3 regions of the Pseudomonas weihenstephanensis genome follow, and region 1 is predicted to be linked to each of the others. Evidence: riboswitches for the same ligand, from Rfam matches in the RefSeq annotation. Region 1 holds a riboswitch; each other region holds the start of a gene.
The links. Region 1 has a riboswitch for cobalamin ahead of GYN01_RS20705 (CbtB domain-containing protein). Riboswitches for the same ligand answer to the same signal wherever they lie in the genome.
Positions count from the first base shown of each region.

Region 1 (6,568 bases):
CCCCATGTCTGCGAGGAGATTCCATGAGCGCCATAACGATTACCGACGCCGCCCACGATTACCTGGCTGATCTGCTGTCCAAGCAGAACACCCCGGGCATCGGCATCCGCGTCTTCATTACGCAACCCGGCACCCAGTACGCTGAAACCTGCATTGCGTACTGCAAGCCTAACGAAGTAAAGCCTGAAGATACCGCGCTGGGCCTGAAGACGTTCACTGCCTGGATCGATTCGGTCAGCGAGCCGTTTCTTGACGATGCCGTGGTGGACTACGCGACCGACCGCATGGGGGGTCAACTGACCATCAAAGCGCCCAACGCCAAAGTGCCGATGGTCAATGCCGACAGCCCGATCAACGAGCGCATCAACTACTACCTGCAAACCGAGATCAATCCCGGTTTGGCCAGTCATGGTGGTCAGGTCAGCCTGATTGAAGTGGTTGAAGATGGCATCGCCGTACTCAAGTTCGGTGGTGGTTGCCAGGGTTGCGGTCAGGCGGACGTGACCTTGCGCGAAGGCATCGAGCGCACGTTGCTGGAGCGTATTCCTGAGTTGAAAGGCGTACGTGACGTGACCGACCACTCGCAGAAAGAAAACGCCTACTACTGAGTCATCAGTCACAGGGTGTTCGCTGCGAGCTGCATAAAAAAACGGTGCCCCGTGAGCACCGTTTTTTTACGCCTGTTTTTCAAGGCCGATACAGGTGCGCATGCCCCGCGCGGTACAGCGAAGAATCGCTGAAGCTGTCGTTGGCCAGTACCCGGCCAACCAGGATCAACGCCGTGCGCTTGAAACCTTTTGCCTGCACCTTGTGCGCAATGTCCGCCAGGGTTCCGCTCACCGAGTCCTGGTCCGGCCAACTGGCGCGATGGATCACGGCAATCGGGCAGTCAGGGCCATAGTGCGGGGTCAACTCGGCAATGATCTTTTCCAGGTGTTTGACGCCCAGGTGAATGGCCATGGTTGCCTTGTGCTGCGCCAGGCTTGCGAGTTCTTCGCCAGCAGGCATGACGGTTTTGTCAGCGTAGCGGGTCAGAATCACCGTTTGCGAGATGTCCGGCAGGGTCAGTTCTGTCTCCAGCAGTGCTGCGCAGGCCGCTGTAGCGGTGACACCGGGGATGATTTCAAAGGCAATATTCAGTGCCCGCAGGCAGCGAATCTGTTCGCCGATAGCCCCGTAGAGGCTGGGGTCGCCGGAGTGCACGCGGGCAACATCCTGGCCTTTGTCGTCGGCGGCTTTGATCACTTCAATAATTTGCTCAAGGTGCAACTCGGCGCTGTTAATCACCTGATGGGCCTGATGCCCCTCCAATATGGCAGCGGGCACGAGAGAACCGGCATAAATGATCACCGGGCAGTGGCGAATCAGGCGCTGACCTTTGACCGTAATCAGCTCTGGATCGCCGGGGCCGGCACCGATGAAGTAAACAGTCATGGCAGTCTCTTGAAAAGGGCGAAATAGAGCGGCTCTTGAGCAGCGCTCATAGTGAGGCGGGGGATTATCGCGTTTTTTACCCGCAGCAAGCCACTGCAAACGTTGCGCCGGCCGATGTTTGGCGAGTGATCAGCAAGCGGGCAGGCTGGCCTGTCAGCTGTTCAGCCAGGGCCAGCGCGGCGCTTTCAGCTACGCCGTAACACCCCGTGTGCGCCAACGACAGGTTTGAACGGTGGCTCAGTTGCGCGGCATGCACACTCAGTTGTTGCGCGCTGAACACCCTGAACGGTAATTGCAACTGTTGAGCCAGTTGAAGCAGTCCGGGTTCGTGCTGTTTCAGTTCGATACTGGCCAAGGCTCGGATCGTGTTCAACGCGATCCCGGCCTGTTTCAGCGAACGTTCGACGAGCGCCTGAAGCGCTTCAACCTGACAGCCGCGCCGACAGCCCAGGCCAACCACCAGGGTTGGCACTGTGCGGGTTTGGGTCATGCGCCGTACTGGCTTTCAGGTTTGCGCCGGAATAACCAGGCGCTGATAACGCCCAACGCCAGCCAGAATGCGAAGTTGGTCAATTGCGACGCAATTTTGAACTGCGACTCCAGGGCTTCGGGTGCCAAGCTCGAATGCACCAGGGGTTGAGGGGCGCCCATGATGTGCGGAATGACCACAATCACGATGCCTAACACCTTCAGCGCCCAATGTTTGCCAAACACGACCAGCGCAATGGCCACGGCCGTTGAGGCGGCGGTGCCGACCCACCAGATCTGGCGTTGCAGCAAATCAGCCGCAGCCGTGCCTGGCAGTTCAGGTGGCAGACCCAGGGTCGGCGCCAGGCAGAACGTGGCGTAACCGGCCACGCCCCACAACAAGCCTTGTGATGTGCGGGTAGGGCTGCGCAAGGTGTACAAGCCTGCAAGCATCAAGGCAAAACCGACCGCGACCACCAGGTTGCCGCCGGTGGTCGACAGTATGCGCTGCCAGCCGTCTTCCGGCTCCCAAGCCTCGGCGTCATGGCTGTGAGCGGGCATGGCGCTGTCAGCGTGATCATGGGTTTGAGTGGGCGCAGGCATTTCAAAGGTTTCGGCTTCAAGAATCAGCGGTGCGACCCAAAAGCTTTGCAGCAATGTGAGCACAAGTGCGGCCAGCAGGCCCGAAAAGCCTGCGGTTTGAGCAATACGCTTAATCATGTCAGGGCTTCTCAATGGCACGGAAAGGCAGCGCTGTGACGGGTGTCATGCGCGGCATTGTGCACCGCATCGATGTGAGAAAAGCCTGCGAAATAAACCAGAAAAGCGCCCAGCACTGCCGCGCTGACAGCGGCGACGATGCGTTGGCTTTGAGTGGACGTGGTAGCAGCGGACTGGGTACGGCTGGTGCTGATGGACATGGCGCTTCCCTCTGGTCAGACAGCGGGCGATAGAGCGCAACAAAACCCCGCGAACGACGTGCGCAGGGTTCAACAGCGCCCGCCCACCGCGGGTTTGTTATTCGATGTGTTCAGGCCGGTCTCCGGGCTTGCGAGGGGTTCAAGGGGCTTGAACCTGCAAACATCACCTTCCCATGCCAGCGGCACAGTGGTTTTGATGTGTCTCTCGCTTACCGTTGCGGGGGCAGCACCGGACTGATCAGGTCGATAAACGCCTGACGCACCGGTTTCCCGTTTCACCCTGTGAAGGGCACCTGATACAAGATGTGTAGGAGACCACGAGCGCGGGGGAGCCGTCAATTATCAGCAGGCGGACAGAATGCTTTTAACCGTGTCGCGCAATTGGTCGATGGAGAAAGGTTTGGCAATGACGGACATGTCTCTTGGCTTTTCCAGGCTTTCCGCATACCCGCTGGCAAACAAGATGGGCAATGCCGGGCGCAGCTCGCGTGCTTTTTTGGCCAGTTGAAGACCGTCCATGCCGAGCAGTCCGACATCTGTCATCAGCAAATCAATAGTGTGCTCAGCATTCTTAATAAAGACCAGTGCCTGTTCAGCGCCGTCAGCCTCCAGCACGCTGAACTCAAGTTCTTCCAGTACATCCACGATCAGCATGCGAACAATGGCATCGTCTTCGACGACGAGGATAGTGGAGGGTGTTGCGGACATAGTGGGTATCCCGAAAAAATGTGAGCGCGGGTGGGTCAACAGGTGTGGCATGCAGTATCAGTAAGCTGACACCCCGGACAAGTTCCCCCTCTTGTACTAAGAAAATGCCCGTATAAGGCCTGCAAGAATAGCTGCTAGTCACGGTAGAAGGCAGCGTTTTGCACGAATTTGTACCGTTTCTCGTAAGAAAATAGATTATTTACTCGATATTCCGGCAAACTTGCAGTTTTTTAAGACTGTTCACGGGCCAGAAAAATGAATGCACCTGCATCGGTTGATGAGCGAAGTTTTCGCAAGCTCCTGAGTCGCAACGTTGGTTTGCCCTTGGGCGTGGGCGTGCTCAGCGCCGTTTTGTTTGTGGTGATGATCAGCTTTTTGCTGTCAGTCATTCAGTGGCTCCAGCATTCGGACCGGGTGATCAGCAACGCCAATGAAGCGATGAAGCTGACGGTTGACCTGGAAACCGGCATGCGCGGTTACCTGATCACCGGTGATGAGCATTTTCTGGACCCGTATGAAGTGGCCAGGCCGCAGATCATTGCGCAGCTGCACGGTTTACAAGCGTTGGTCAGCGATAACGCGCAGCAAGTCGATCGGCTCAAGCGCCTTGAAGCGTTGCAGAATGACTGGAGCAACTACGCAAAATCCATAATCGACTTGCGTCGCAATAATGGTGATTACCGCGGTGCGGTCCAAGCTGGGCGCGGCAAGCGCCTCACTGATCAGATCCGTAAGGAATTCGACGCCTTTATTGCGATGGAGCAGCAACTGCGCGTGGCGCGTAACGACGATGTGACCCGCACCACCTTCCTGGTCATCGGCCTGTATTTGGTCTTTGTCCTGGGCGTAAGTGGCTTTTTGGCCTATATCGGTCGTCGTGACTTGGTAAATCTTTCAAAGAGTTACAGCTATAACCTCGACGCCCAGCTCAAGAGCGCGCAGCGCTTGGAGCAACAGGCGTGGCTGCGCAACGGGCAGACCGAGCTGGCAGAGCAGGTGCTAGGGCGCCTTACGCTGAACATGCTGGGGCGCAATATCTTGCAGTTCTGTGCCCAATATCTGGGTTCTGTGGTCGCTGCTGTGTATGTGCGCGAAGACCATGGCGGTCTTAAGCGCGTGGCCAGCTACGGGTTTTCCCGCGAGCAAGAAATGCAAGACCAAGTGATTCATAACGATGAAGGCATCGTTGGCCAGGCCGCCCAACACGATAAGTTGATTCGCCTGGACGACGTGCCGTCGGATTACTTCAAAGTCAGCTCTGGGTTAGGCGAAGGCAGCCCTCGTAGTGTGCTCGTGATACCGACCAGTGATGATGACCGGGTCAATGGCGTGATCGAATTGGGCTTTCTGCGCCCTTTGACGCAGCGTGATACCGAGCTGTTCGAGCTGATTGCCGACAACATCGGCACCTCGATTGAAGCCGCGCGTTATCGTCAGCGCCTACAGGAAGTGCTGGCCGAAACCCAGCAGCTCAACGAAGAGTTGCAGGTGCAGCAAGAAGAGCTCAAAACCGCCAACGAAGAGCTGGAAGAACAGTCGCGCATTCTCAAAGAGTCGCAAACCCACCTCGAAACCCAGCAAGCGGAACTCGAACAAACCAACGAGCAGCTGGCCGATCAAGCCCTGGCGCTGGAGTCGCAGCGTGATGCAATGGACCACAAAAACACCGAGCTGAATCAGGCTCAGGTGCAGCTCGAAGAGCGTGCAGAAGAATTGCAGCGCTCCAGCAAATACAAGTCAGAGTTCCTGGCCAACATGTCGCATGAACTGCGCACACCGCTGAACAGTTCGTTGATCCTGGCCAAACTGCTGTCCGAAAACCCGCAACAGAACTTGACTGCCGAGCAGGTCAAATTTGCCGAGTCGATTTACTCGGCGGGTAACGACTTGCTGAACCTGATCAACGACATTCTGGATATCTCCAAGGTAGAAGCCGGCAAGCTTGAAGTGCGTCCCGAGAATGCAATGGTTGCCAGGCTCATTGAAGGCTTGCGCGGCATGTTCCAGCCAATGGCGGCAGACAAGGCACTGGATTTCCACGTTGAAGTGCAGCCTGGCACGCCGCCGATGATTTTCACGGACCGTCAGCGCTTGGAGCAGATCCTGAAGAATCTGCTGTCCAACGCCGTTAAATTCACTGAAAAAGGCCAGGTCAGCCTGACCGTTTCACGTCAACCGGGGGAGGGCATTGCCTTCACCGTGCGCGACTCGGGGATCGGTATTGCCCCTGACCAGCAGGAGAGCATCTTCGAAGCCTTCCGTCAGGCAGACGGCACTACCAACCGGCGCTACGGCGGTACAGGTTTGGGGCTGTCGATTTCGCGTGATCTGGCAACATTGCTCGGCGGCTCTATCAGCATCACCAGTGAACCGGGCCAGGGCAGCATTTTTACCTTGATTTTGCCCCAACAGTTTATCGAGCACGATGAGCCTTATGCGCAACCCGCGCCAGAGTTGCCCGCCAGAGCTACGCAGATGACGGTCAAAGCCGCACCGGTCGTTGCAGCGATGGCGCCAGTCGAGATACCCCGCTTCATGGATGACCGTGAAAAAGCACCGTTCACGACGCGTTGTATTTTGGTGATTGAAGACGAACCTAACTTCGCGCGCATCCTCTTCGATCTGGCGCATGAGTTGGGGTATCAGTGCCTGGTCGCCCATGGTGCGGATGAAGGCTTCAATCTGGCGGCCGAGTTTATTCCGGATGCGATTTTGCTCGATATGCGCCTGCCGGATCATTCCGGACTGACCGTGTTGCAACGCCTTAAAGAGCTAGCTGCGACCCGGCACATCCCGGTGCATGTGATTTCGGTCGAGGACCGGGTTGAAGCCGCCATGCACATGGGCGCGGTGGGTTATGCGGTGAAGCCGACCACGCGCGAGGAACTCAAAGATGTGTTTGCCCGCCTTGAAGCGAAGCTGACACAAAAGGTCAAGCGGGTGCTGCTGGTTGAAGACGATGACCTGCAGCGCGACAGTATTGCGCGCCTGATCGGTGATGACGACATTGAAATTACGGCCGTGGGCTTCGCGCAGGA
Region 1 is NZ_JAAEBV010000008.1:100,503-107,070, forward strand. Features, by position in the region: gene nfuA (Fe-S biogenesis protein NfuA) at 24-608, shown strand; gene cobM (precorrin-4 C(11)-methyltransferase) at 688-1,434, opposite strand; gene GYN01_RS20695 (cobalamin biosynthesis protein) at 1,511-1,924, opposite strand; gene GYN01_RS20700 (CbtA family protein) at 1,921-2,622, opposite strand; gene GYN01_RS20705 (CbtB domain-containing protein) at 2,634-2,822, opposite strand; cobalamin riboswitch at 2,919-3,134, opposite strand; gene GYN01_RS20710 (response regulator) at 3,165-3,530, opposite strand; gene GYN01_RS20715 (response regulator) at 3,786-6,568, shown strand, end outside.

Region 2 (6,568 bases), on a different contig from region 1:
CGGCTTCAGGTTTCGCGGCCGAGTTGCCGTATCCAGAATCAGGAACGTTCTGTTTATGTCGATCATCGCCCGCGTTGCCGTTTTAACTCTAGCTGCCTTGCTCAGTGCTTGCGCCAGCAACCCGCCGCCAGCCCCCGTGGCCAAAAAGCCGGTGGTATTTACCAACTCCTCTGAAGACTTTTCGCCGGTCGCGGCAGATGTGCTGTTTCGCGCCTTGGGTTTGGTCGGTACGCCTTATCGCTGGGGCGGTAATACCCCGGATTCGGGTTTTGATTGCAGCGGTTTGATCAAGTACGTCTATAACGACGCGGCGGGTATTTCGTTGCCGCGCTCAACCCGCGAAATGATCGTGATGAGCGCGCCGAATGTGGGCAAAGACAAACTGCAAACCGGTGACTTGCTGTTCTTCGCCACCAGCGGCGGTACGCAAGTCAGCCATGCAGGGATTTATGTGGGGGAAGGGCGCTTTGTGCATGCGCCTGCCACGGGCGGCACCGTCAAGCTCGACAGCCTGTCCAAAGCCTATTGGCAAAAAGCCTACCTGAATGCCAAGCGCGTCTTGCCGACCGAGCAGCACCTGGCGCGTAATCCTTAGGCAATCTGAGCGCCTCTTAAAAGCTCGCAACCTGCGCCAGTTCCTACGGGACGTCTGTAGGAGCTGCCGAAAGCTGCGAGCCTGAGGTTACTTGGCTGACACCCGCCAAATCTTGTTGCCGACGTCATCGGCCACCAGCAAATCCCCCTGTTTATCAATCACTACCCCCACCGGGCGGCCCATGGCTTTTTCGTCGGCGTTGAGAAAGCCGGTGAGCACGTCCATCGGCATGCCTGTGGGTTTACCGTCAGCAAAGGGCACGAAGATCACTTTGTAGCCACTGTGCGGTTTGCGGTTCCAGGAGCCGTGCTGGCCAATAAAAGCCCCTTCAGTGAAGTTCGGCAACTTGCTGCCATCGGCAAAACTCAAACCCAGTGAAGCGGTGTGTGGGCCGACGGCATAGTCAGGCGCGATGGCTTTGGCCACAAGTTCGGGGTTTTGCGGATCAACCCGCACATCAACATGCTGGCCGTAATAGCTGTAGGGCCAGCCATAGAAGCCGCCGTCTTTGACGGAGGTGATGTAATCCGGCACCAGATCGCTGCCGATCTCGTCACGTTCGTTAACCGCCGTCCAGAGTTTGCCGGTCGCAGGTTCCCAGTCCATGCCGTTGGGGTTGCGCAGCCCGGAGGCGAAAATGCGGTGGCTGCCGGTCGCCGGGTCAACTTCCCAAATGGCGGCGCGGCCTTCTTCCTTGTCCAGGCCGTTTTCACCCACATTGCTGTTGGAGCCGACGGTCACGTAGAGCTTTTTGCCGTCGGGGCTGGCGATGACGTTTTTAGTCCAGTGATGGTTCAGCGGCCCACCCGGCAAGTCGACCACTTTGGTCGGTTGGGCGCTGATGGAGTCTTGGCCGGCTTGATAGGGAAAGCGCAGCAGCTTGTCGGAGTCGGCCACGTACAGATCGTTGCCCACCAACGTCATGCCGAACGGCGAGTTGAGGTTTTGCAAAAACACGGTGCGGGTCTCGGCGATGCCGTCATGGTTGGCGTCGCGCAGTAACGTGATGCGGTTTGCGCTGGGCACGCCGGCACCGGCTTTGCCCATGACCTTCTCCATCACCCAGCCGCGAATGCCTTTGCTGTCATCCGGTTTGGGCGGGGCGTTGGTTTCGGCCACCAGCACGTCGCCATTGGGCAGTACGTAGAGCCAGCGCGGGTGGTCGAGGTCTTCGGCAAATGCGCTGACGTTCAAGCCTTCAGCTGCAATCGGCTTGGCGCCTTGGCTCCAGCCCACGGCGGGGGCGATGTTTACGGTGGGGATCAAGGTTTTATTGGGTTCAGGCAGCTTGGGCGAGGGGCCGGTGCCATCCGCCACTTGCAGTGACGAACTCTCACCACAGGCGGCTAAACCGGCCGCAAGGACGATGACGACGGCGTGTTGGCGCTTGAGCATGTGAATCTCCATGAGTTCAGGGGGCGTAAGTGATAGATAAGCCTAGTCGCTTAAAGGTTCAGGGCAATGCGAGGCGTGCCGATATGCGCACCACCTTTAATTGACGCTCCACCCCCAACCCTCTAACCTTTGGCGCTTGTTTCAGGTGCCCTGCAATCCAAGGTTCGCAGGGTGAAACAGGGAAGCCGGTGAGGGCGCGTGCATTTCGCACAGCCGCCACGATCCCGGCGCTGCCCCCGCAACGGTAAATGAGTCAACGCCGCGCTGAGTGCCACTGTGTTTGTTCACGGGAAGGCGCGCGGTCAGGGCTGCCCCGCGTCAGGGCCGCCTGCTTGTGAGCCCGGAGACCGGCCTGAGCCATCCAGCACCTTCGCGGCGGGCGAGTGTGTGTCGTTATTGACCTATTCCCCCCGCCTCCCGTTTGCTTAATTCAGCCCCGACGGAGAGCTGCCATGAATGAATCCCCCGAACGCGACGAACGTCATCAGGCGCGCATGCTGCGCAAAAAAGCCGTCATGGATGAGCGCATTGCCAGCGCTCCCAACGAGTGTGGCTTGTTGCTGGTATTGACCGGCAATGGCAAAGGCAAAAGCAGCTCGGCTTTTGGCATGTTGGCCCGTGCCATGGGGCACGGCATGCAATGTGGCGTAGTGCAGTTCATCAAGGGCCGCAACAGCACTGGCGAAGAGATTTTTTTCCGCCGCTTCCCCGAGCAAGTGCGTTACCACGTGATGGGCGAAGGCTTTACCTGGGAAACCCAGGACCGCCAGCGTGACATCGCCGCTGCTGAAGCGGCGTGGGAAGTATCGCGCGAGATGTTGCGCGACCCCTCCATCGGGCTGGTGGTACTGGATGAGCTGAACATTGCGCTCAAGCACGGCTATCTCGACCTGGAACAGGTGCTCAGTGACCTGCAAGCCCGTCCGCCCATGCAGCATGTGCTGGTCACCGGCCGTGGCGCCAAACCCGAACTGATTGATCTGGCCGACACCGTGACGGAAATGAACGTGGTCAAGCACGCGTTTCAGGCCGGAATAAAAGCCCAGAAAGGCATTGAATTATGAGTGCTCAAGCATGAGAGAGTCGCGTCATTGCCCGGCGGTGTTGATCGCCGCACCGGCTTCCGGTCAGGGCAAGACCACCGTTACCGCCGCTTTGGCCCGATTGCATCGCAATCAAGGGCGCAAGGTGCGGGTATTTAAATGTGGCCCGGATTTTCTCGACCCCATGATTCTGGAGCGCGCCAGCGGTGCGCCGGTGTATCAGGTTGATTTATGGATGGTGGGCGCGGACGAAAGCCGACGCCTGTTGTGGGAAGCCGCAGGCGAGGCCGACCTGATTCTGATTGAAGGGGTCATGGGCCTGTTCGATGGCACCCCGTCCAGCGCTGATCTGGCGCGCCACTTTGGTGTGCCCGTACTCGGGGTCATTGATGGCACCGCAATGGCGCAGACCTTTGGTGCGTTGGCGTTGGGGCTGGCGATGTATCAGCCTGATTTGCCATTTGCCGGGGTTCTGGCCAACCGCGTCGGCACGGTACGCCACGCGCAATTGCTCGAAGGCAGCTTGACCCAAGGCTTGCGCTGGTACGGCGCACTGTCGCGTGAAACCGGTATCGAATTACCCAGTCGTCACTTGGGGCTGGTGCAGGCCAGCGAGTTGAACGATCTGGACGCACGTCTCGATGCTGCCGCCGATGCGCTCGCCAGCACCTGCGAGGTAGCGCTGCCACCGGCGGTTGAGTTTGCCGCGCCGCAGCCGGTCGCGATCGAACCGCTGTTGGCCGGTGTGCGCATTGCCGTGGCCCGCGATGAAGCGTTCGCCTTCACCTACGGCGCGAGCCTGGCCTTGTTGCGAGACATGGGGGCTGAATTGCTGTTTTTCTCGCCGATTCGCGACACGCACCTGCCGCAGGCGCACAGCCTGTATTTACCGGGCGGCTATCCCGAGTTGCATCACCTTGAGTTGTCGCGTAATCGCCCGATGCTGGAGGCCATTCGTGCTCACCACGCCGCCGGTAAACCGCTGCTGGCTGAGTGCGGCGGCATGCTGTATTTACTCGATGCGTTGACCGATGTTGAAGGCCAGCGGGCTGAGCTGGTGGGGTTGTTGAAAGGCGAAGCCACCATGCAAAAACGCCTGGCGGCATTGGCGTTGCAAGCGGTGGACATGCCCGAAGGCCTGCTGCGCGGTCACACCTACCATCACTCGCTGACCCGCACCGAGCTGCTCCCTATCGCCCGTGGCTTTAGCCCCAATGGCGGGCGCGGCGCCGAAGCGGTGTATCGCGAAGGCCGGATGACGGCGTCTTATGTGCACTTTTACTTTCCCTCCAACCCCCAGGCCGTGGCTGCGCTGTTCGCACCGTGTGCCGTGAAGGTGCCATGAGCGACAACGCATTTAGTCCCCAAGAACGCGCAGCGGTGTACCGCGCCATCGCCGAACGCCGCGATATGCGTCATTTCAGCGGCGGTACGGTAGCGCCCGAGCTGTTGGCGCGCCTGCTCGAAGCGGCGCATCAAGCCCCCAGCGTGGGTTTGATGCAGCCGTGGCGGTTTATCCGCATTACAGATCGTGCGTTACGCGGCAAGATTCAACGTTTGGTCGAAGCAGAGCGCGTGCGCACCGCCGAGGCGCTGGGCGAGCGTTCGGATGAATTCATGACGCTCAAGGTCGAAGGCATCAACGACTGCGCCGAAGTGTTGGTGGCCGCGTTGATGGATGACCGCGAAAAGCACATTTTTGGCCGTCGCACCTTGCCGGAAATGGACATGGCGTCGTTGTCCTGTGCCATTCAAAACCTGTGGCTGGCCGCGCGGGTTGAAGGGTTGGGCATGGGGTGGGTGTCGTTGTTCGAGCCGCAGGCACTGGCAGATTTACTCGGCCTGCCACCCGGGGCGAAGCCGCTGGCAGTGTTATGCCTGGGGCCGGTTGCGGCGTTTTACCCGGCGCCGATGCTGGTGCTGGAAGGGTGGGCGCAAGCGCGACCACTGAACGAATTGGTGTACGAGAACTATTGGGGAGTGAGTCCATGAGTGTGGCGTTACTGTGCGTCGCCGGTGTGGCGTTGGATGCGCTACTGGGTGAGCCAAAACGCTGGCATCCGCTGGTTGCGTTTGGCCGTATGGCTGAGCGTATCGAGCAACGTTTTAACTCCGGCGGGCGGGGTTGGCGCAGTCATGGGGTGACGGCCTGGGTGCTGGCGGTCGTCCCGCTGACGATCCTGGCCACGGCGCTGTCGTGGCTGCCCTATATCGGCTGGTTGGTGGAGATCGCGGCGCTGTATTGCGCGCTGGGCATGCGCAGCTTGGGCGAGCATATGCAGCCGGTGGCCGAGGCGTTGCGCAGTGATGACCTGGAGACCGCACGCACCCGCGTCGGGTATCTGGTCAGTCGCCAAACCAGTGAACTGGACGCCACCGACGTCGCGCGCGCCGCCACCGAGTCGGTGCTCGAAAACGGCAGTGACGCTGTGTTTGCCGCCCTCTTCTGGTTTGCCGTGGCAGGCGCGCCGGGCGTGGTGCTCTACCGGTTGAGCAACACGCTGGACGCCATGTGGGGCTATCGCAACGAACGGTTTGAGCGTTTTGGCTGGGCCGCTGCGCGCATCGACGATGTACTCAATTACATCCCGGCACGTCTGGTGGCGTTAACGTACGCCCTGTTGGGCAAAACGCGGCTGGCCTTGCAGTGCTGGCGCAAACAGGCGCCGCAGTGGGACAGTCCCAATGCTGGCCCGGTTATGGCGGCGGGTGCCGGTGCGCTGGGTGTGGAGCTGGGAGGCCCGGCGATTTATCACGGTGAGCTGCACCAACGCCCGCAGTTGGGTGAAGGCCCGCCCGCCGATGCCGACGCCATCGAGCGCGGCTGGCAGTTGGTACAGCGCGGTGTGTGGCTGTGGTTGTTGATCTTGTGCGTGTGGAGTGAATTCTATGCTTGAGCACGGTGGGCGTTTACGTCAGGCAGCGCTGCAATACGGTATTGGTGAAACCGACTGGCTGGACTTGTCCAGCGGTCTGGCGCCCTGGCCTTTTGCGGTGCCTGCGATTGCTGAACGGGCCTGGGCGCGTCTGCCTGAAACCGACGACGGGCTTGAGCACGCCGCGTGCGCCTATTACGGCGCGCCGAACGCGCTGCCCGTGCCGGGTTCGCAATGTGCCATCCAGTTGCTGCCGCGCCTGCGGCGTACGGGCAAAGTCGGGGTGTTGTCCCCGTGCTATGCCGAGCATGCCGAAGCCTGGCGGCGCAACGGGCACGTCGTGCGTGAAGTCATGGAGCAAGAAGTCGACTTCTACCTCGACACGCTGGACGTGCTGGTGGTGGTCAACCCCAACAATCCCACCGGCCTGAGCCTGTCGCCCGAGCGCTTGCTGGAGTGGCATGCGCGGTTGGTGACGCGTGGCGGCTGGCTGGTGGTGGACGAGGCGTTCATGGACAACACCCCCGATTTGAGTCTGGCAGCGCAGAGCCATCGCGCCGGTCTGATCGTGTTGCGTTCATTCGGCAAGTTCTTCGGCCTGGCGGGCGTGCGTCTGGGCTTTGTGCTGGCTGAACTCAAATTACTCAAATTGCTCGCCG
Region 2 is NZ_JAAEBV010000001.1:901,677-908,244, reverse strand. Features, by position in the region: gene GYN01_RS04010 (C40 family peptidase) at 56-595, shown strand; gene GYN01_RS04005 (PQQ-dependent sugar dehydrogenase) at 683-1,990, opposite strand; cobalamin riboswitch at 2,117-2,360, shown strand; gene cobO (cob(I)yrinic acid a,c-diamide adenosyltransferase) at 2,443-3,054, shown strand; gene GYN01_RS03995 (cobyrinic acid a,c-diamide synthase CobB) at 3,065-4,378, shown strand; gene bluB (5,6-dimethylbenzimidazole synthase) at 4,375-5,025, shown strand; gene cbiB (adenosylcobinamide-phosphate synthase CbiB) at 5,022-5,930, shown strand; gene cobD (threonine-phosphate decarboxylase CobD) at 5,923-6,568, shown strand, end outside.
Region 2: linked by a shared signal. The riboswitch ahead of cobO (cob(I)yrinic acid a,c-diamide adenosyltransferase) and the one ahead of GYN01_RS20705 (CbtB domain-containing protein) in region 1 are both predicted to bind cobalamin.

Region 3 (6,568 bases), on a different contig from region 1:
GTCTAACGCCTGCTCGATCAATTGCGCGGCATACAGTTCAAGGCGCTCACGGGTATCACCTGCGGTGCGCCAAAGCGCCTCACTGACCGCCAGCAACACCCCCGGCCGGGGCGCTGTCCACGGTTCAGCCAGGGCGCAATCGAGCGGGTCAAAGCCCAGTTCGAATGCCTTGGCCAGCGCACGCAATACGCTGGACTGCGCCCCACGTCCGTCGCCACGCGGAATGCGTAACAACGCCAACAGCGTGTCGATGCGCAAACGGCCGCTGGGCGATTCGCCGAAGATGTGCAGCCCGTCGCGTATTTGCGACTCTTTGAGGTCGCACAGGTAGGTGTCGAGCCGCGGCAGCCAGATCGCAGCATCGGCATCGCTGTCGAGCTTTTCATCCAGTTGTAATTCGCGGTCGATATGGGTTTCGCGCACCAGCTTCAGAATGTCGCGTTGCAGCTCACGCGCGCGCCGCGGGTCCAGCAGTTGGGCTTCGTAATACTCGTCAGCCAACAGCTCCAGATCGCGCAACGGGCCATAGGTTTCTGCACGGGTCAGTGGCGGCATGAGGTGGTCGATGATCACCGCCTGCGTCCGCCGTTTGGCCTGCGCGCCCTCGCCCGGGTCATTCACGATGAACGGGTAGACATTGGGCAGCGGGCCGAGCAGTGCGTCGGGCCAGCAGTGCTCTGAAAGACCGACGCCCTTACCCGGCAACCATTCCAGATTGCCGTGTTTGCCGACGTGGACCACGGCGTGCGCGCCGTAGGTGTGACGCAGCCAAAAGTAGAACGCCAGATACGCGTGCGGCGGCACCAAATCCGGGTCGTGGTAGACCGCGCTGGCGTCCACTTGGTAGCCACGGGCGGGCTGAATGCCGACAAAGGTCTGGCCAAATCGCAGGCCGGCGATCATCAGCCGCCCACTGCGAAACATTGGATCGTTTTCAGGGCTGCCCCACCGTTCCAGCACGGCGCGCTGATTGGCTTGAGGCAAGGCCCTGAACATGGCGCCGTATTCGTCCAGCCCCATGCTTTGATGGCAAGGTCGCAGGTCAAGGCTGTCCAGGTCGTTACTGACGCCGCCAAGCAAGGCGTGAATCAGCGCGGTGCCACTGTCGGGCAGGTCGGCGTCGAGCGGATAACCCTGCGCCTGCAACGCGCGCAATATATTCAACGCGGCCGCCGGGGTGTCCAGCCCTACCCCGTTGCCGATACGACCGTCACGGGTCGGGTAGTTGGCGAGAATCAGGGCAATGCGCTTTTGCGCATTGGGCACCCGTGCCAGCTCAACCCAGCGCCGCGCCAGGTGTGCGACAAAGTCCATGCGCTCCGGTTGCGCGCGGTAGCACACCACATCCGACTGGCTGCGCTCACTGCGCCAGGCCAAATCTTTGAAACTGATGGGGCGGCTGATGATGCGCCCGTCCAGTTCCGGCAAGGCTATGTGCATCGCCAGATCACGCGGGCCAAGGCCCTGTTCGCTGGCGCGCCAGCCTGGCTCGTTGTCTTGGGCGCAAATGGCTTGAATCACCGGGATGTTGCGCCGAAATGGCCGCAGGTGCGGCGCTTCGGGGCTTGATTGAGCAAACCCGGTGGTGTTGAGAATGACCCCGGCTTCAACCTGATCCAGGAGGTCCTGCACCACCGCCAGACAACCGGGTTCCTTAAGACTGGCCACGGCGATGGGCAACGGATTCAATCCGGCCTGTTGCAGGCGCTGGCAAAACACATCGACAAACGCCGTGTTGGCCGCTTGCAAATGCGAGCGATAGAACAGCAGCGCCGCCACCGGGTAGTCCGGGTGCCAGTCGGCTTGCCAGTCCTTGAGCTGTGGGCTGGAATGCGCAGGGTGATAGATCGCGGTGCGCGGCAAAGTGAGCGGCGCGTCCCACGCATAGTCGCGGCCCAGCCACTGCTGGGCCAGGCAGTTATACAGTTGCAGTGCGTTGTGTCGCCCGCCCTGACGCAAAAAATGCCATAAGCGTTCGCCCTGTTCGGGCGCAACCGTGCTCAGCGCACTGAGTTCCGGGTCGGGACGATCGTCACCGGGCACCAGGATCAGCGTGACCCCGCGCTCGGCCAACTGCATCAGTTGTTCTATGCCGTAGCGCCAATAGCCAATCCCGCCGTGCAGCGACAGCACAATGACTTTGGCGTGTTGCAGCACCTGATCGACATATAAGTCGACCGAGGCATGATTTTGTATCTGCATCGGGTTGGCCAGACGCAGGCTGGGGTAGTCGTGCGGCAACTGCTGGGCCGCTTCGGCCAACAGCGCCAGGCTTGAGTCGCCGCTGCACAGGATCACCAGCTCGGCGGGGGTTTGCCCCAGGTCAGCAATGTTGTCGTCTGATACAAAGCCGCCGGGTTGGGTCCTGAGCAAATGCATGGTTTAGGCGCTCAACGCTGTACGCAGGGAGGCTTCGAGCAGGGCGGCGTCCAAGTCCTGGCCAATCAGCACCAGCTTGGTCACACGGCTTTCATCAGCGCCCCAGGCGCGGTCGAAATGCTTGTCAAAACGCGTGCCCACACCCTGGATCAGCAAGCGCATCGGTTTGCCAGGAATCGCAGCAAAACCTTTAACCCGCAAAATACCGTGCTTGATTACCAGTTGGGTCAAGGCGTCCAGCAGTACACGCTCTTCGGCTTGCGGCAATTGGATGGAAATGGAGTCGAAGGCATCGTGGTCGTGGTCGTCATGGTCATCGCCATCATGATGATGGTCGTGATGACTGTGGCGGCTGTCGATGTGTTCTTCCGAGCCGTTGCCCAGGCCCAACAGCACGTCCAGCGGCAGGCGACCGCTGCTGGCTTCGATGATTTTCACCGCAGGCGGCAGCTCTTCGGCAACTTCTGCGCGCACCTTGGCCAGGTCCTGCAGGTTGATCAGGTCGGCTTTGTTGAGAATCACCAGGTCGGCGCTGGCCAGTTGATCGGCAAACAACTCATGCAACGGTGATTCGTGGTCCAGGTTAGGGTCCAGTTTGCGCTGGGCGTCGACTTGATCCGGGAACGCGGCAAACGTACCGGCCGCAACGGCTGGACTGTCGACCACGGTAATCACCGCATCAACGGTGCAGGCACTGCGGATTTCTGGCCACTGGAACGCCTGGACCAGCGGTTTTGGCAGTGCCAGACCCGAGGTTTCGATCAGGATGTGGTCGATGTCGCCACGGCGTGCCACCAATTCGCGCATCACCGGGAAGAATTCTTCCTGCACGGTGCAGCACAGACAGCCGTTAGCCAGTTCATACACACGGCCGTTGGCTTCTTCTTCGGTGCAACCGATGGTGCACTGCTTGAGGATTTCACCATCAATGCCCAGCTCGCCGAACTCGTTGACGATCACCGCAATGCGTCGACCCTGTGCGTTGTCGAGCATGTGACGCAACAAAGTGGTTTTGCCCGAGCCGAGGAAGCCGGTAACGATCGTGACGGGGATTTTGGCCAGTGTTTTCATCGGATGCCCTTTGGCAAAGCGGCGGGCATACGGGACGACGACCGCAGGCAGTGTGCGGTCGTTTTCGCCACCGGATCACCCCGCCCGGTTGAAGTAAGAAACAGTCACGAGGCAGGTCTCCTGGCTTACGGCTGGGCCTCAGCCAGTGGCTGTGCCCCTCCTTGCGCCTTCCCGCGGATCAGGCAGTGGCGATGCAAGGCAATTGACCGTTTACAGTTGCGGGGGCAGCCGCGGCATACCGCGTTCCCTTCTTAGCTTCGCGTGGCGAAGAACCTCGAACGCGCAAGGCTACGCAGTGCGTTGTAACAGGTCAATGTTAAGGCGCATGGTGTCGCGTGAGACGGTGGGCAATTTAGCCCAAGGCCGCGGGTGAACATCATGCCTATCGGCAGTGATAGGGCCGGTTCCCCGCTGACATTGGCCAGCACGGTGAAACTGGCGCCGCCCATCGCGTTGTGGGTGTCACATTGGCCGTGACCGGGGACAGGATCAGGTCATAGCACTGAAATTGATCTTCCATGTAGTCGCCAATGACGCAGGTGCCGAGTGCGCCAGCGCCTTGGGCGTCTTCGCGAACAAAACACTCGGCCTTAGGCTGGGCGGCGTGCGGCATACGCATCGATCAATGTGCGTGTCAGCTCATAAGAGGACAGCTCGGCAGTACGCCCTGGGCTTAACGTAAAGCCCTGGCCCGCCCACAGGTTAATGAAGTCGCCTGAACCGTGGGGTTCGGTTTTGGCTTTGAGCGCCAACAACACCCCGCCGGCCAACGGAAAGGCTGGCGCCTGAGGGTTGATCGGGCCCATTTCGCGCATCACTCGATTGACGATCCCGCGCGCCGGGCGCCCGGTAAATAGATTGGTCAGCGCCGTTTGGCTACCACTGGCTTCGCGCAGGGCGCGGCGATGCGGTTGCGTCAACGTGGCCTGCGGGCAAAACAGATACGCCGTACCGATTTGTACTGCACTGGCGCCTAACGCAAACGCGGCTGCGATGCCCCTGGCATCCGCAATCCCGCCTGCTGCAATAACAGGCACACCCACCGCGTCAACGATCTGCGGCACTAGGGCGAACGTACCGATTTGTGTGCTCAGCTCATCACTCAAGAACATCGCCCGGTGGCCACCGGCTTCGTAGCCCATCGCAATGATTGCGTCGCAGCCGTGGCGCTCCAACCATATCGCCTCCTCCACCGTGGTGGCCGAACTCAGCACTTTTGCACCACAGGCTTTAACCCGTGCCAACAGCTGCGGAGCCGGTAAACCGAAATGAAAACTCACCACTTGCGGGCGTAACTCTTCAACCAGCGCACACGTCGCCTCGTCAAACGGTGCGCGGCTTGACACGGGAGCAGGCGCATCATAATCGACACCCAACTCTTGGTAGTACGCCTTGAACAGCGACTTCCACTGTTGGGCACGACCTTCATCGTGGGCGGGGGGCTGGTGGCAAAAGAAGTTGAGGTTCAGTGGTTGATCGCACGCCTCGCGAAAAGCTGCAACCTCGGCACGAATCGAGTCCAACGTCAGCGTGGCACACGCCAGAGACCCCAGCCCACCCGCCTTCGCCACGCCGATCATGAGGTCTGCGCCCGCCCCCAACATCGGTGCTTGAATGATCGGCGCGCTAATACCTGCCAATTCAATAAAGCGTGAATCCGGCCAACCGTTCATGCGGGTATCTCCAGAATCGATCATCAGAAAAAAGTGAATTGAAGCGCGCCATGGGGCTTGAGTGATTCAAAGCCGGGATGCCTGCCACCCCGCTACAAACACGAACCCTGACTACGGGGTTGGTGACTTGCTGACAAGCGCCGCAATCAGCGCTGGATCGTGGTCATAGATGTCCGGGGCGAAGGACACTTTACCGTCCTTGTGGGCTTGTGCGGTCCAGTAAGTCATCAAGATGGGCATGGGTTGTGCCAGTCGAAACTCATGAGTGCGACCGGTACTGAGCAATTCTTCGGTGCGGGTTTTTTCCGCAGGATTGACCAGCCAGTCCCGCAACTCAAAAGCCGACTCAACCCGCACGCAACCCGAACTAAAGGCGCGTGGGCCTTTACTGAACAGCGCCTGGCTCGGTGTGTCATGTAAATACACCGAGAACGGGTTAGGGAAGCGCACCACAATTTTGCCCAGCGGATTGCGCGGGCCTGCACCCTGGCGCAACAAGATATTGCCGGGGCGATCCCAGTTGACATCCTGAGCGGCCAGCACTTGCCCGTTGCTGTCGAGCACTTGCAAATCATGGCGGGCCAGATACGACTGATCGCGGCGGATTTGCGGGAGTTTGTCCTGTTTGAAAATGGTCGGCGGAATGGTCCATGTCGGGTTCAGCGTCAACCGCGTGACGCGCGACTTCAACAAGGGTGTTTGTCGATCCGCCCTGCCCACCTGCGTTCGGGTCTGCCAAACCGGCACCCCATTCTGATAGACCATCAGCAGCGCCGCGGGCACATTGACCAACAAACTGGTGGGTTCGAAATCGTGCGCCATCCAGCGAAAACGCTCTAGGTTGATACGCAACTGATCACGCCGCATCTGTGGGCTGACGTTCATCTCTTTCAAGGTGCCCGGCCCGATGACCCCATCGGCTTGCAGCGAATGATCCAGTTGAAAACTCTTCACTGCAGCGGCCAACTCAGGCGAGTAGGTGTTGTTACTCACGTTGGGTAATGCGCTTAAATAGCCTTCGCTGAGCATGCGCTGCGCCAACACCGGCACCCGCGCATCCTGCATGCCGGGTTTAAGCAGGGGGCCACTGCCCACAACCGGCCACGTCGGCAAGGGTTGTTGGCGCAAACGTGCATAGACCTTGCGCAAATTTTGATAACGCTCAAGCGCTGGACGTGCCTGATTGAATGCATCGGCGACGTCCTGCACACCCGGCACTGCAAGGGCAAGAAGTGCCGCCTGGCGGTCCGGCATAACGTCGTTGGAGTGCCACACCGGCTCGAAGCGCGACGGGTCTAGACGACCGTAATGCAAGTCGTGCAGGGCTTGCAGGTAGTGCAGGCTGATGTCGATGTCGGCACACATGCCCTCGTTTTTGGGCAAGGCGTAGTGCCCGGGGTCGAGGCCATCATCCGCAAGCTGGGGCAACGCGGCCTGCAAGGCAG
Region 3 is NZ_JAAEBV010000003.1:316,017-322,584, forward strand. Features, by position in the region: gene cobN (cobaltochelatase subunit CobN) at 1-2,379, opposite strand, end outside; gene cobW (cobalamin biosynthesis protein CobW) at 2,383-3,450, opposite strand; cobalamin riboswitch at 3,544-3,742, opposite strand; partial or broken gene GYN01_RS22680 (amidase) at 3,807-3,982, opposite strand; gene GYN01_RS12310 (NAD(P)H-dependent flavin oxidoreductase) at 4,041-5,123, opposite strand; gene GYN01_RS12315 (L,D-transpeptidase family protein) at 5,235-6,568, opposite strand, start outside.
Region 3: linked by a shared signal. The riboswitch ahead of cobW (cobalamin biosynthesis protein CobW) and the one ahead of GYN01_RS20705 (CbtB domain-containing protein) in region 1 are both predicted to bind cobalamin.